Regions from separate parts of the Bacillus sp. FAU18 genome, predicted to be linked through region 2. Evidence: predicted binding sites of a transcription regulator. Region 2 holds the regulator's gene; each other region holds the start of a gene.
What was found. The regulator LexA, encoded in region 2, represses DNA repair genes until DNA is damaged. The targets are predictions, from matches to a motif close to CGAACATATGTTCG.

Region 1 (3,280 bases), on a different contig from region 2:
GAATATTGTGTTTAATATCATTTTCGGTGCAGTCGGAGATAAACTTGGCTGGCGCAATACGGTCATGTGGTTTGGCGGTGTCGGATGCGGTATTTTTACGCTGGCGCTGTATTACACGCCCCAGCTGATCGGGCATCAGTATTGGGTGCTCATGATTATCGCCTGCTGCTACGGCGCGGCTTTAGCAGGGTACGTTCCATTAAGCGCGCTTTTGCCGACGCTTGCACCTGATAATAAAGGTGCTGCCATGTCAGTGTTGAATTTGGGATCTGGTTTATGTGCGTTTATCGCGCCGGGCATCGTGAGTCTTTTCATTGGGCCGCTCGGTGCAGGTGGCGTGATTTGGATCTTTGCGGCATTGTATTTTTTCAGTGCCTTTCTGACGCGATTCTTGACAATTTCTGAGCAAAGCACAGATGTGTATACGGAGGAACGGTTTGTCAGGGAAAATGTGCAGACAAATTTTGATAAAACGGTTAAGCAGTAGCCTCTTTGGTCAAACTAATCATAAACGTGTGCAAAGAGGTGTAGAGGGTGAAACGATTCAGCACGGCGTATCTTTTGCTGGGCATTCTTTGCTCAGCGGCAGTATTTTTAATAGGAGCTCCTTCCCGCGCACTTGGCGCGGAAGTGGAGCACTATGAGCCGCTGCAGGTGCATGTGCAGCTTGAAAAGGTGTATTTGGACGGCGATGTCAGCATTGAGCATAAGCATGAAAAAGTGTTTTCTATGGATGATTTTTGGGCAGCTTATGCCGGATGGACGCTTGTGGAACAAAAAAAGGGATATGTGCTCTTCCGGAAGCAAATGGACGATATTTCTCCGCTCAGCAAGGTCAACGGGTATATCGGTGTATCGGATAATGGAGTGATTTCCACTTTTCATGGGCGGCCTGAGCCAGCTTCCGAACCAATTCAGTCTTTTTTTCAAATTGATTTAGAAAGGCTGGAAAGCCATATGCAAAAAAATCTGCTGAAAGGCATTCCATTTCGGACAAAAGCGGAGTTTGAGGATGTCATCGAACATATGAAGACATACAGCGGGTAGCGTCCGCTGATTGAAGACATGTATTCATGTCTTTTTTTTCGTGAAAGAATGAGAGAGAAGCGAACATATGTTAACTTTTCTATAAGACTTTGGCTGTTTTTATGGTACAATGAAGAACAGTCAAAGAGGTGAATTTGCGTGATTGAATTTGTTAAAGGGACGATTGATTATGTATCTCCCCAATATATTGTCATAGAGAACGGCGGCATCGGCTATCAGATTTTCACGCCGAATCCGTTTATATATAAGGAGAGAAGCCAAGAAACGATTTTTACATACCATCATATCAGAGAGGATACTTTTTCGCTTTACGGTTTTTCAACAAGAGAGGAGAAGGCGCTCTTTACAAAGCTGTTAAACGTGACCGGAATTGGCCCGAAAGGAGCACTTGCCATCTTGGGCTCGGGTGATCCCGGAGCGGTCATCCAAGCAATTGAAAATGAGGATGAAGCTTTTTTGATCAAGTTTCCTGGAGTAGGAAAGAAAACCGCACGCCAGATTATTCTAGATTTAAAAGGAAAGCTAGCAGATGTTGTGCCTGAAATGATTGAAAATCTGTTTAATCATGAAGAAAGGCTTGAAAAGCAAACAGCGGAAACGGCTCTTGAAGAAGCACTTGAAGCCCTCAGGGTTCTCGGATATGCTGAAAAAGAAATCAAAAAGGTGCTTCCTCACCTTAAAGAAGAAATTGGGCTGACAACAGACCAATATGTGAAAAAAGCATTACAAAAACTATTAAAGTAAGGTGATGTTCATGGATGAACGGCTCGTCTCAAGTGAAGCAGACAACCATGAATCAGTGATAGAGCAAAGCCTGAGGCCGCAAAATCTGGCACAGTATATCGGGCAGCATAAGGTAAAAGAAAATTTGCGCGTGTTTATAGATGCGGCGAAAATGAGACAGGAGACGCTGGATCATGTTCTTCTGTACGGGCCGCCCGGACTCGGAAAAACAACGCTTGCTTCCATTGTAGCCAATGAAATGGGAGTGGAATTGCGGACGACATCAGGGCCTGCGATTGAAAGGCCTGGTGATTTGGCTGCTATATTAACGGCGCTGGAACCGGGAGATGTATTATTTATTGATGAAATACATAGGCTGCACAGATCGATCGAAGAGGTGCTTTATCCTGCAATGGAAGACTTTTGCCTGGACATTGTGATTGGCAAAGGCCCATCTGCCCGCTCGGTTCGGCTCGACCTTCCGCCTTTTACGCTGGTGGGAGCCACGACGAGGGTGGGGCTTTTGACGGCTCCTTTAAGAGACAGATTCGGCGTCATGGCTCGCCTTGAGTACTATACACAAGAAGAACTGGCGGATATTGTCACAAGAACCGCTGATGTATTCGAGGTTGAGATTGATAAACCGTCGGCTCTTGAAATTGCAAGAAGATCGAGAGGGACGCCCCGCGTGGCGAACCGCCTGCTGAGAAGGGTGCGCGATTTCGCCCAAGTGCTGGGTGACAGCAGGATTACGGAAGACATTTCTCAGAATGCGCTGGAGCGGCTTCAGGTTGACCGCCTCGGTTTGGATCATATTGATCATAAGCTGCTGATGGGCATGATCGAAAAATTCAACGGCGGCCCAGTAGGCCTTGATACGATTTCAGCTACCATCGGCGAGGAATCGCATACGATTGAAGACGTATATGAACCATATCTGCTGCAAATTGGATTTATACAAAGAACGCCGCGTGGAAGGATCGTGACACCGGCCGTTTATCATCATTTCCAAATGGAGGCTCCCCGATATGACTGAATTTCCTAAGATCATTATGATTCTTGGTGCTGTTTTGCTTATTATCGGAGCAGTTTTGCATTTTGTCGGCAAGATGCCGGGAGATATTTTTGTAAAAAAAGGAAATGTCACGTTTTTCTTCCCGGTTGTCACTTGTATTATTATAAGTGTGGTATTATCAATTTTGCTTAATCTTTTTGGCAGAATGAAATAACAAAAGACTAGAATAAAGGTGAAATCATCATGAAAGTCGATTTATTTGATTTTGAACTACCAGAACGTTTAATTGCACAAGTACCGTTGGAGCAGCGTGATGCTTCAAGGCTGATGGTGCTCGATAAACATACAGGAGAGCTTACTGACAGCTCGTTTAAACACATTATCAACTTCTTTAACGAAGGCGATTGTCTTGTCCTGAACAATACCCGGGTGCTGCCTGCGCGGTTATTCGGCACAAAAGAGGATACCGGCGCGAAAGTGGAACTTCTTTTGCTG
Region 2 (3,280 bases):
TAGTATATGCAAAAGAGGAATACGATATTGCCGTATTCCTCTTATATTAGTGAAGTTTGTTATTTCTTTGTTCTCTTTTTAGCTTTTCTGGTGTAACATCATTGCCTTCTGGGTCAATGATTTTCACACTTTTTAACGTGTTCTTCATAGAAGAACGAAAACCTTTCAAGTACTCTTGACGGAGCTTTTGCTGTTCGGCTTTTTCTTCTTCTGTAATAACGCCAGCTTTAGCTTTGGCAGCAAGCTCATTAATTCTGGCAATTTTCGCGTTTGAAATCATGTTAAACTCCTTTATTGCATTTTGTCTATATAGTACTAGATCAAAAAAAGTTTTACAACTGATTCACTCTGCTGTCTCTTCATTCTCTATGTATTCCTGAAAACGCCGGTGAACGGTTGCTTTAGAGACATCATAGCCAAACCCTCTTAGGGTAGCCGCGATTTCAGCAAACGTCAGTTTATTCGCTCTTAGGCGGACGATCTCAGAGATTGGCACCTCTATTTTTTCTTTTCCACTGTTCTCATGTTGGTTTTTTAAGTTTTTTTGCGGTTTAAAACCGTTTTTTACTGCACGCTTCATTCCCCGTCTGATTTTCATGTTGTGAATCTTTCGCTGATACTCTTCCACAATGCTGACGATTTCCAAGACCATTGAGTCAGCCTCCGATAACTCCAGTTCACCTCTGTGAGCCGTTGTATAGACTTTCACACCTTCTCTGTAAATACAATGAAGCAGTGCGATTTTTGCGTTTCCCCGCCCGAGCCTTGTCTCGTCTTGAACCAAAATGACATCAATTCCAGCGTTCTTAATCTCATCAAGCAGCTCAAATACACCATCCCGATCCATTTCATATCCGCTGGCTTTTTCTGAAATCACTTTGACCACTTCCATGCCGTTCTCCGCTGCAATGGCCGTAAGCTCCTCCTCCTGCCGCTTTAATGACGTTTCCTGCTGTTCTTTATTTGTGCTTACACGGGCATAAATGAGTGCTTTCATTTTATCTCTCTTTCCTCTCTATCTTACAGTTGCCAATTCATATGCATCCTGATGCTTCTTTTTCAATGGGATCACTAACTCATCACCCGGCTGGATATCAGATGTCTGTAGTTGATTTTTATCAGCTACCCATTCAATAAAATCATTTTTGTTTATCTTTTTTGTATCTGCTACCTGATCAGCAATTGACCAAAGTGTGTCGCCTTGCTGGACTTCTATTTTAACATACTGATTAAGCTCCTGGCCGCTGCTTGTATATGACAGCATAAGGATAACCGCGCTCAAAATCACTGTGAACAGACCGACAAAAATAATAGATTCTTTACTCATGATCATAACCTCCAACAGGAATGTTTGTTCGCATTTTTATAATTTCAGTATATACGAACAAACGTTTCTGTCAATTGTTTTTTCGAACCTATGTTTGTACTGTAAGGAAAATCATGCTATAATCTTCTTAAAATCGACGTTTTGAGGTGCGAAAAATGACGAAGCTATCAAAAAGGCAACTTGATATCCTCCGTTTTATTAAAGCAGAGGTTAAATCAAAAGGATATCCGCCTTCCGTTAGAGAGATCGGAGAGGCTGTCGGGCTTGCGTCCAGCTCTACTGTCCACGGCCATTTGGCCCGCTTGGAAACAAAAGGACTGATCAGACGGGATCCGACAAAACCAAGAGCAATAGAAATTCTTGATGAAGAAGTAGACATTCCGCAAAGCCAGGTCGTTAATGTACCGGTCATCGGGAAAGTCACGGCGGGATCTCCTATTACAGCAGTAGAAAATATTGAAGAATATTTTCCGCTCCCTGACCGCATGGTTCCTCCAGACGAGCATGTATTTATGCTGGAGATTATGGGAGACAGTATGATAGATGCCGGTATTCTCGATAAGGACTATGTCATCGTTAAACAGCAAAACACAGCGAACAATGGGGAAATTGTAGTTGCGATGACAGAAGATGATGAAGCAACTGTAAAACGATTCTATAAAGAGGATACCCACATTCGCTTGCAGCCTGAGAACCCAACGATGGAACCTATCATTTTGCAGAATGTCAGCATTCTAGGGAAAGTGATTGGCGTGTTCAGAACCGTCCATTAATCTATTGATCTATCAGATGCATGAAATAACCCCCTCTTCCTTTACGGAGAGGGGGTTTGTTGTTCAAAAAAAGCAGGCTCGCCCTGACTTTTGGGTGCGAGCCTGAATAGGAGGAAAAAGAACATCATGTTTACACCATAATTATCCACCAAAAGATTGTTGAAGTCAAGAAATTTTCTTTCCTTCAGGAAACTTTTATCAAAATATGAACGTTTAGAATATTAGACGCTATCTTCTTAAAAACGTTTCATTTTTTAGGTCGTGGAAGGATGCGGTTTCATATTTATTAAGGGGCGAGGCAATTGAAATATACTGAAAATTTAGTACACAGTTTAATTAGTTCATATTTCTGTTAAAACAGCTCGCTTTCTTCATATAAAATGTAATGTGTATTTCAATTTCACCTTCACCCAATCACTTGTGCAGTTCAAAAGATATGGCATCGTTGAACAAGTCGGGTAGAAACCTTCCCCAAACATAAAGTCTCCATTAACACCCTTCTTTCAATTTAACCTTATATGAAATATGGTTGTGATATCAAAAGGCCGTTTCATCATAAAAGTGCATATTCGTTTTTTCTTGTTTGTAATATCGAAGCCTGTCTTGAAGGGTTCCGGTATGAAATTCAAATTTGTGGCCGTCAGGGTCGGTAAAATAAATTGATTTTCGATCGCGTTCATCTCGTTCTCTGCCAGGCAGAATATTGACATGTTGTCTTTTTAATTTAGCTGACACCTCCTCAAATTCATGATCTTCAATTGTAAAAGCAATATGGGTATAAGAAAGCTTAATGTCATTTCTCGGGATGTCTGGTTCTTCATTAAGAGCTAGCCAGATGCCGTTCATATCAAAATATGCAGTTGTTCTTCCCTTTACCAATAGCTTTGCACCAAACACTTTTTAATAAAAATCAATCGATGTATCCAAATGCGAAACTGAAAATAGCAAGTGATTGATTCCTTTTATCTCCACAAATCATTCCCCCCTTGAAAGCTGATCATCCACATATACGACTTTTTCATAAGAAAGTTTCATACAGCTGAAAAAAATACCAGTGTAAACAAAAACGGACTGTTTAAAATAGTAACATGACATTATGAATGGTTTTGAATTGCATTATTTATCACTTGTTTACGCCCAAGAATTTTCTTCAAAAAATAACAATTTAGGTGGTCAAATG
Region 3 (3,280 bases), 160 kb from region 2:
AGTCGTAGCTGCTAACATGCTTGGTAAAATCAAAACCTGGGCACAGATTATTGCGGTATCCGCATTGCTTCTTCATAATCTTCCATTTGAACTTGTGTCATTCCCGTTTGCTGACTTGGCGCTGTGGGTAGCCGTCTTCTTTACTGTCGTCTCAGGCTGGGAATACTTCTCTAAAAACTGGGAAGCGTTAAAAACATCTAACTAAGAAAGAAGGACTTCGTCATGGAATTTCCAAAAAAAGCAGAAATAATTGCAGTCGGTTCAGAGCTGCTGCTTGGCCAAATCGCCAATACAAATGCTCAATTTATCAGCAAACAGCTCGCTGAAATCGGGGTCAACGTATTTTATCATACAGCGGTCGGAGATAACCCGGAGCGGCTGAAGCAGGTCATCCGCATTGCTGAAGAACGCTCTGACTTCATTATTTTTTCAGGAGGTCTTGGACCCACAAAAGATGATCTGACGAAAGAAACGATTGCAAATACGCTGGGACGTCCGCTTGTGTTAAATGATGAGGCATTCCAATCCATTGAGGACTATTTCAAACGAACAAAACGCACGATGTCACCTAATAACCGAAAACAGGCGCTTGTGATCGAAGGCTCTGACGTGCTGGCGAATCACTTTGGAATGGCCCCGGGAATGCTCACAAAGCATGAATCGCGCTATTATATGCTTCTTCCTGGACCGCCGAGCGAATTGCGTCCAATGTTTGAAAACGAGGCAAAGCCTCTTCTGCTGAAAAAGATGGGTTCAAATGAAAAAATTGTGTCAACCGTTCTTCGCTTTTTCGGTATCGGTGAATCTCAGCTTGAAGCCGATTTGGAAGATATTATTGATGCGCAAACCAATCCGACAATTGCGCCTTTGGCGGCTGATGGAGAGGTGACGCTGCGTTTGACAGCCAAACACGCCGATGAAAAGGAAACAGAGCGTCTGTTAAAAGAAACAGAGGCCGTTATCTTAGAGCGTGTCGGTGAATTTTTCTATGGTTACGATGATACTTCTCTTGTAAAAGAGCTATCTATAGCGTGTAAGGAAAAAGGCATTACAATTTCTGCGGCAGAAAGCTTTACCGGAGGGCTGTTTTCTGAATGGCTGACGGATCATAGCGGTGCCTCAAAATTATTTGCCGGGGGCGTTGTTTGCTATACAAACGACGTGAAGCAGAATGTGCTTGGTGTCAAGAAGGAAACATTAGATCGTTTTGGGGCGGTCAGCAAGGAGTGCGCATCCGAACTGGCTAAGGGTGTTCAAAAACTCACTGGCAGCGATATCGGCATTAGCTTTACTGGTGTAGCAGGACCTGATGCTCAAGAAGGGCATGAGCCTGGGCATGTGTTTATCGGCATTTCCGCAAATGGTAAAGAAGAGGTTCACGAGTTTCACTTTGCGGGCTCCAGAACGGGGATCAGAAAACGCGGCGCTAAATACGGCTGCCATTTAATCTTAAAGCTTTTAGAGCAAAAATAATATTTTCAGCACATTATCCTCCTAAGAAAACATGATTTCTCTGATACATTATGATATTTTGATAGGAATCACGCCAAGAAAAAATCCGAATATGCGTTCGCTTTTTTCTTGGCAAATCCCTTCAAACAGGGTATAGTATATGTAGTGGTAACATAAAGGAGGAAAAAATAGAATGAGTGATCGTCAGGCAGCCTTAGATATGGCTCTTAAACAAATAGAAAAACAGTTCGGCAAAGGTTCCATTATGAAACTGGGAGAAAAGACAGATACAAGAATTTCTACTGTCCCAAGCGGCTCCCTCGCCCTTGATACAGCACTGGGAATTGGCGGATATCCTCGCGGACGGATTATTGAAGTATACGGTCCTGAAAGCTCAGGTAAAACAACTGTGGCGCTTCATGCGATTGCTGAAGTTCAGCAGCAGGGCGGACAAGCCGCGTTTATCGATGCGGAGCATGCGTTAGATCCGGTATACGCGCAAAAGCTCGGTGTTAACATCGAAGAGCTTTTACTGTCTCAGCCTGACACAGGCGAGCAGGCGCTTGAAATTGCGGAAGCATTGGTTCGAAGCGGGGCAGTTGACATTGTCGTTGTCGACTCTGTAGCCGCTCTCGTTCCGAAAGCGGAAATTGAAGGCGACATGGGAGATTCTCATGTCGGTTTACAAGCACGCTTAATGTCTCAAGCGCTTCGTAAGCTTTCAGGGGCCATTAACAAATCGAAGACAATCGCGATTTTCATTAACCAAATTCGTGAAAAAGTCGGTGTTATGTTCGGGAATCCGGAAACAACTCCTGGCGGCCGTGCGTTGAAATTCTACTCTTCCGTGCGTCTTGAAGTGCGCCGTGCTGAACAGCTGAAACAAGGCAACGACGTAATGGGGAACAAAACGAAAATCAAAGTCGTGAAAAACAAGGTGGCTCCGCCGTTCCGTACAGCCGAGGTTGACATTATGTACGGAGAAGGCATTTCAAAAGAAGGCGAAATCATTGACCTAGGAACTGAACTTGATATCGTGCAAAAAAGCGGTTCATGGTACTCTTATGAAGAAGAGCGCCTTGGCCAAGGCCGTGAAAATGCAAAACAATTCCTGAAAGAAAATAAAGATATCATGCTGATGATCCAGGAGCAAATTCGCGAACATTACGGCTTGGATAATAACGGAGTAGTGCAGCAGCAAGCTGAAGAGACACAAGAAGAACTCGAATTTGAAGAATAAAAATAAAATAAGTTTCAAATGATACAAAAGGCTGAGTGAAAAACTCAGCTTTTTTGTATATTGCAAAAAAATGATAAAAATATTGCTTTTTTTGACAACTTTTTTAGGGCTTTATTCGTCTAACAAAACGTGTGCAAAATGGAATTTATTTTGGGAGGAAAAAATGAATGACAAGCCCAACCCGCAGAAGAACTGCGAAACGCAGACGGAGAAAACTAAATAAAAGAGGAAAACTGTTGCTTGGTCTTTTAGCAGTGATGGTTTGCATTACGATTTGGAATGCTCTTCATCGAAATAGTGAAGAAAACGAGCCATCTCAAGAAACTGCAGCGGTTTCAAATACCGATCAGAAAAAAGAGGTCAAAAAGAAAACTGCCAAAAAATCAGAGGAACAAATCAAAACAGTGGATCGAAATCAAAAAATCAGCAATTATTTAGAAGAGATCGGTTTCAGCGGAACAGCCATGATTGTTAGAAATGGAGAAATCGTAACAAATAAAGGTTTTGGCTATGCTGACCGTAAACACTACATTCAAAATAATCCATTGACATCTTTTTATGTCGGTTCATCACAAAAAGCGCTGATTG

Region 1: the regulator LexA is predicted to act here: its motif matches at 1,108-1,121, upstream of ruvA (Holliday junction branch migration protein RuvA).
Region 3: the regulator LexA is predicted to act here: its motif matches at 1,560-1,573, upstream of recA (recombinase RecA).

What each region holds. Positions count from the first base shown of each region.
Region 1 is NZ_JBVYHZ010000004.1:645,001-648,280, reverse strand. It holds gene AC0OMU_RS14425 (MFS transporter) at 1-487, shown strand, start outside; gene bofC (sporulation cell-cell signaling protein BofC) at 535-1,047, shown strand; gene ruvA (Holliday junction branch migration protein RuvA) at 1,186-1,791, shown strand; gene ruvB (Holliday junction branch migration DNA helicase RuvB) at 1,802-2,806, shown strand; gene AC0OMU_RS14405 (DUF2905 domain-containing protein) at 2,799-2,999, shown strand; gene queA (tRNA preQ1(34) S-adenosylmethionine ribosyltransferase-isomerase QueA) at 3,029-3,280, shown strand, end outside.
Region 2 is NZ_JBVYHZ010000003.1:1,199,608-1,202,887, reverse strand. It holds gene AC0OMU_RS06265 (DUF896 domain-containing protein) at 47-280, opposite strand; gene AC0OMU_RS06260 (YneB family resolvase-like protein) at 344-997, opposite strand; gene yneA (cell division suppressor protein YneA) at 1,016-1,333, opposite strand; gene lexA (transcriptional repressor LexA) at 1,483-2,100, shown strand; partial or broken gene AC0OMU_RS06245 (hypothetical protein) at 2,472-2,729, opposite strand; partial or broken gene fosB (metallothiol transferase FosB) at 2,638-3,072, opposite strand; gene AC0OMU_RS06235 (YndM family protein) at 3,278-3,280, shown strand, end outside.
Region 3 is NZ_JBVYHZ010000003.1:1,035,975-1,039,254, forward strand. It holds gene pgsA (CDP-diacylglycerol--glycerol-3-phosphate 3-phosphatidyltransferase) at 1-205, shown strand, start outside; gene AC0OMU_RS05675 (competence/damage-inducible protein A) at 223-1,473, shown strand; gene recA (recombinase RecA) at 1,646-2,692, shown strand; gene AC0OMU_RS05685 (serine hydrolase domain-containing protein) at 2,860-3,280, shown strand, end outside.